One region of the Xenorhabdus sp. PB62.4 genome, then DNA from elsewhere that is predicted to be linked to it. Evidence: predicted binding sites of a transcription regulator. Region 1 holds the regulator's gene; the other holds the start of a gene.

The links. Region 1 encodes ArgR, which controls arginine synthesis, uptake and breakdown. Its sites were predicted from a motif close to ANTGAATAAAAATACANT; they were not measured.
Region 2: argA (amino-acid N-acetyltransferase) is a predicted target of ArgR. The motif match lies at 1,366-1,383, and genes of this name have one in related genera.

What each region holds. Positions count from the first base shown of each region.
Region 1 is NZ_NKHR01000003.1:261,728-264,879, reverse strand. It holds gene mdh (malate dehydrogenase) at 53-991, opposite strand; gene argR (transcriptional regulator ArgR) at 1,527-1,997, shown strand; gene mpl (UDP-N-acetylmuramate:L-alanyl-gamma-D-glutamyl-meso-diaminopimelate ligase) at 2,098-3,152, opposite strand, start outside.
Region 2 is NZ_NKHR01000017.1:24,405-27,556, reverse strand. It holds gene amiC (N-acetylmuramoyl-L-alanine amidase AmiC) at 1-1,139, opposite strand, end outside; gene argA (amino-acid N-acetyltransferase) at 1,397-2,722, shown strand; gene recD (exodeoxyribonuclease V subunit alpha) at 2,825-3,152, opposite strand, start outside.

The DNA of each region.
Region 1 (3,152 bases):
ATCTAATATATTTAACTTAATTCGTATATTAATAAATTACGAATTAAATAAATCAACTATTAATAAATTGTTCGCCTAACTCAATATCTTTATTCAAAACATCCAGCATGTTATCTAATGACTTCTGTTCGAAAGCACTCAACTTGCCAATATCTAAATGTTCTTCGATACCATTTTTACCCAAGCGAACAGGCTGAGCAAAGAAACGAGCATATTGACCGTCACCTTCGACATAGCTGTATTCGATAACATTGCTTTCGCCTTGCAGACCACGGATCAGAGAAAGCCCTAAACGTGCCGCTGCCTGTCCCATGGACAGAGTAGCCGATCCGCCACCTGCTTTCGCCTCAACCACTTCAGTGCCTGCGTTCTGGATACGTTTGGTCAATGCTTCAATTTCTTCATCAGTGAAGCTAACACCTGGAATTTGAGACAACAGTGGCAGAATAGTTACGCCTGAGTGCCCACCAATAACCGGAACTTCCAGTTCTTCTGCTTTTTTGCCTTTCAGTTCAGCAACAAAAGTATTGGAGCGGATAACATCCAGTGTTGTCACACCGAACAGGCGATTTTTATCGTAGACACCTTCTTTTTTCAGAACCTCAGCCGCGATCGCCACAGTGGTATTAACCGGGTTAGTGATAATTCCGATTAATGCTTTTGGCGCAGTTTTAGCAATCTGTTGAACCAGATTACGAATGATCCCAGCATTGATATTAAACAGATCGGAACGATCCATACCAGGCTTACGTGCCACACCCGCAGAAATCAATACCACATCTGCGCCTACCAAAGCAGGGGTTGCATCTTCACCAGCAAAACCAGTGACTTTGACTTCCGTTGGGATATGGCTCAGATCGGCTGCCACACCTGGGGTCACCGGAGCAATGTCATACAAGGAAAGTTCTGAACCTGAAGGAAGTTGGGTCTTGAGTAGAAGGGCAAGTGCCTGACCAATACCACCGGCTGCACCGAGAACTGCAACTTTCATCCTGATACTCCTTAAATAAGTGCTGTAAAAAAACTTAAACCTGTTTGGTCAAGAGAGTGCTTCATTTTTCTATCATCACTACACATCACTACAGTGACAAAATGATGGCAAAGCAAACCCTCAATCCCATTCATCACTACGTTCTAAAAACAATCTGTTAACAGCCAGATTATCTACCTAATGGCCTTATGATGGAACACCAAAGTTGCTTTATTCTAGACAAAAGGCTTATCTGTTAATGAGATAACGGACACTATTTTGAGAATTATTCCAGTAATATGATTAATAGTCTGCTTGATCTTCTTACACTTCCCTTCCACATGAAAAATACAATTTAATTAACAATACATTTACTAAGCTTAATAGGTGGGAAAAATCAGTAAAAATGAAATCATTAATAGACAGACAATTAATATGGTTATAGGAGAGAATATTCAATTATGCTCGATATTTGGGTTTTTTCGTCTCTTTCTTGAATAAAAATTCACTCTTTCGCATAATGTCTGCTTCATAACGGATTCGACGATGGTGAAATATGCGTGTTCCTTCGAAACAGGAAGATTTGGTAAAAGCTTTCAAGGCATTATTGAAAGAGGAAAAATTCAGCTCTCAAGGTGAAATTGTTGCAGCACTTCAGGACGAGGGGTTTGAAAATATCAACCAATCTAAAGTTTCCAGAATGCTGACGAAATTTGGCGCTGTCAGAACCCGTAATGCAAAAATGGAAATGGTCTACTGTTTGCCGGCAGAACTGGGGGTTCCCACAGCCACCAGCCCATTAAAAAATCTGGTATTGGATGTCGATTATAACCATAGCATTGTCGTCATACGTACCAGCCCGGGGGCAGCACAGTTAATTGCACGCCTGCTAGATTCATTGGGTAAAGCAGAAGGTATTCTTGGCAGTATTGCGGGAGATGACACTATTTTCTCCACACCAGCACAAAACTTCACGACAAAACAGCTCTATGAAGCCATCCTCAACCTGTTTGACCAGGAACTCTAATCTGGTACTGTCACATACTTATAAAACCAGCGAATATCAATACAGACTAAAAGAGGATCGTCCAGCAGGTGCGATCCTCTTACGCCAATGAACTACCCGATTAGGCGACGTTTGCTTTCTTCGCTAATTCAGCCAGCAATTTCTCATGGATACCACCGAATCCACCGTTGCTCATAATCAGGATGTGATCGCCCGGCTGCGCCGTTTCAACAATCATCCTAACCAAAACATCAATGTCAGCGCTCCAACGAGCGGGTTGAATACACTGTTCAGCAATTTCAACCACCTGCCATGGAATGTTGACGGGTTGATAAAGAAAAACTTCATCGGCGCGTCCCATGGAAGGAGCGATATCATTTTTACTCGTCCCCATTTTCATGGTATTCGACCGAGGTTCCAATACGGCAAGGATCCGTGCCATTCCGCCCACTTTACTTCGCAGTGCTTCCAGTGTGGCTAAGATAGCCGTTGGATGATGCGCAAAATCATCATAAACCGAGATCTGATTGACTTCTCCACGCAGTTCAAGGCGGCGACGGGCATTAATAAATTCGCCCAGAGCCTGACAAGCATCCACAGGTTGAACGCCAACATGATGGGCGGCTGCAATCGCAATCAATCCATTATACATATTGTGCTCGCCAACCAATGACCAGTTCACTTCACCAACCCATTCGCCATGATGGAATACTTGGTAATGGCTGCTATCCTGACTGACTTTTTTCGCCTGCCAGTTTCCGGTTTCACCAAGCTGCTCTAACTCACTCCAATACCCCATTGAGAGTACCTGTTTCAGGTTAATGTCATTATCGGGAACAATGATCTTACCCGTGCTCGGAACCACTCTGACAAGATGATGGAATTGTTTTTGAATGGCGGCCAGATTTTCGAAAATATCAGCATGATCAAATTCAAGGTTGTTCATGATCAATGTGCGAGGGCTGTAATGCACAAATTTTGAACGTTTATCAAAAAAGGCGCTGTCATATTCATCTGCTTCAATCACGAAAAATGGGCTTTCACCGATTTGTGCTGAAACATCAAAATTACCCGGTACGCCACCGATCAAAAATCCCGGCTTATAACCACATGCTTCCAAGATCCATGCCAGCATACCCGCCGTTGTTGTTTTGCCATGGGTTCCAGCGACAGCCA
Region 2 (3,152 bases), on a different contig from region 1:
TCCAAGTTGCTGATAAACGCAGTTTCCACCAAAATGGAGGGAATATCTGGCGCTTTCAACACTGCAAACCCCGCCTGATCGACACTATTTTTATGCAGCTTATTAATTTTGTTCATTCTCTTAAGCACTTCATCACCAAATTTCAGGCTATCGTTGATCGTCGCGGTCTGAACCAAATCCAGCATAGTATGATCCAAATATCTATCACCGCTTTTACTCACTCCCCCAATTAAGTCAGACTCGTTTTGGGTTTGAGCCAGAAAACGGGCAGTATTACTGGTTGCTCCCTTAGTTGACAACGCAAATACGGATGAACCACGAGCAGAGCGGTTCGTAAAGGCATCCGCATGAATAGAAACAAAGAGATCAGCCTGCATTTTACGTGCTTTTGCTACCCTAACTTTCAACGGAATAAAGACATCTTCGTTGCGGGTCATGTAAACTTTCATGCCAGGTTCACGTCTTATAAGCACCTGTAAACGACGAGCAATTTGTAACACAACATCTTTTTCGCGGGTTTTATATTTTCCAATCGCCCCTGAATCTTCACCGCCGTGCCCCGGATCGAGCATAATTACAATTGGCCTGTCTTTTCCGGCCTTACCAGGTTTGCGTGTTTCCGCAGGCAAGTGTTTTTCCAAGTCCCCGCTGTTGTACTCTTCAAGTAAAGCCTGTAAAGGATCATCATCCACAACAGCGGCCTTTTTCGGATAAAGATCTAATACCAAACGGTGCTTAAATTTTGCAATCGGTGGCAATGTAAAAATATGCGGAGAAATTGGCTGTTTAATTTCAAAAACCAAACGCACCGTTTTAGGATTAAATTGTCCGGCTCTCACCACTTTCAGGTAAGGATCGCGTCGCTGAACCTGTGTTCCCATGCTGCTCAAAACGCTATTAAGCTGGACACCCTGTAAATCAATAACAATGCGATTAGGATTTGAGAGAGAAAATTGGCGATACTTGAGTGGAATATTAGACTCCAACGTCACTCTGGTATAACTTGATGCAGGCCAAATACGAACAGCAACCACTTTTGAATTTGCTGCCTGGCCGATAGGGCTAATACTCAGCAGCCACACAGCGGCTGCGCCTTTCAACAGACGACGACGTGAAGAATTATGGTCTGAATGACTCATCGTTTATTCCATTTAAAAACAACCAAACGCAGTAATCTTTATCCAACAGATAATCTTTGCCCAACATAATAGTCAGGCGGGAACTCTAATTAATTAACGAATCGCTGTCATCAAAAAAAGCATTTTTTGCTCTCTCAAGTTATTTATACCAATATAAATAATAACGTTATTTTTATCCATGTTTCCGCTTGCCATTTCCTTTCAAAAAGAATAAAAATACAAAAAATTCGAATAAAAATTCAATCGGAGAGGGTTTCATGAGAGAGCGCAGTACCGAATTGGTTGAAATATTCCGGCACTCGGTTCCATATATCAATGCACATCGAGGTAAAACCTTTGTCATTATGCTAGGAGGTGAAGCCATCGCCCATGATAATTTTTCCAATATCGTCAACGATATTGGATTACTGCATAATTTGGGCATTCGTTTAATCGTCGTGTATGGTGCTCGTCCACAAATCGAACAAAATATTGCCGAACACAATCACCAACCGCTTTATCACAAACACACCCGGGTAACTGACGCCAAAACGCTGGATTTGGTCAAACAGGCTGCCGGTCTATTGCAACTGGATATTACGGCGCGCCTTTCCATGAGCCTGAGCAACACCCCATCACAAGGCGCACATATTAATGTTGTCAGCGGTAATTTTATCATTGCCCAACCTTTGGGTGTCGATGATGGGATCGATTATTGCCACAGTGGCAGGATACGCCGTATTAATGAAGATGCCATCAACCAACAATTGGACAATAATGCGATTGTGTTAATTGGGCCTGTTGCCGTTTCCGTTACGGGAGAAAGTTTCAACCTGACAACTGAAGAGATTGCAACGCAACTGGCGATTAAATTAAGGGCGGAGAAATTGATCGGTTTTTGTTCTTCACAAGGCGTGCTTGATGCTGAAGGTAATACATTATCAGAAATGTTCCCCAATGAAGGAGAAAACCGCCTGCATGAATTGGAAAACTCCGATGATCACTATTCAGGAACAGTGCGTTTCTTGAGGGGAGCCATCAAAGCCTGTCGCCGTGGTGTTCGCCGCAGTCATTTGATCAGTTATCAGGAAAATGGTTCGCTGATTCAGGAGTTATTTTCCCGTGAAGGTATCGGTACTCAAATTGTTATGGAGCGCTCCGAACAGATTCGTCGTGCCAATATCAATGACATTGGCGGCATTCTTGAGCTTATTCGCCCATTGGAACAACAAGGCATTTTGGTGCGTCGCTCACGGGAACAATTGGAAATGGAGGTTGATAAGTTCATGTTGATAGAACTTGATAACGTCACCATCGCGTGTGCGGCTCTGTATCCTTATCCTGATGAAAAAATCGGGGAAATGGCCTGCGTTGCCGTACATCCAGACTACCGGAACTCTTCCCGGGGTGAAATACTGCTAAATTCCATTATCAATCAGGCTAAACAAATAGGATTAGAAAAAATCTTTGTGCTTACAACTCGCAGTATTCACTGGTTTCAAGAGAGAGGGTTTGAACCCGCAGGCATTGAAACACTGCCAGTGGAAAAACAGGCTCTGTATAATTACCAGCGCTGTTCCAAGATCTTAATGCTGAATTTATAGCTCCCTTGATTTTGTACACGGAAACTTTACTCACATTACCCTTAATTTCATTGAATCCGGTTATATTGGCCTTGGTGGTAACAACCTTGGCCAATACCTGTTTCATGGCTGATTTAGCCATTCTGCCAGCCCACTTCGGCGCTGTGTTGCCGTAGCTACAGCCTTATCCAACACGGGCTTATGGGCATAAAGGGTTAATTTCTCTCGTGCCCGGGTCAGTGCGGTATACACCAATTCCCGGCTGACTATCGGTGAATATTGAGTCGGTAATACCAATGCAGTATGTTCAAATTCTGAACCCTGAGATTTGTGCACCGTCATCACATAAGCCGTTTCATGTTGTGGCAATCGGCTCGGCTGGAACCCTTTGATCTGCCCATCCGATAACTGAAAATAAGCTTTCAGTTCATTCTCCTGATTCCTGAGCATA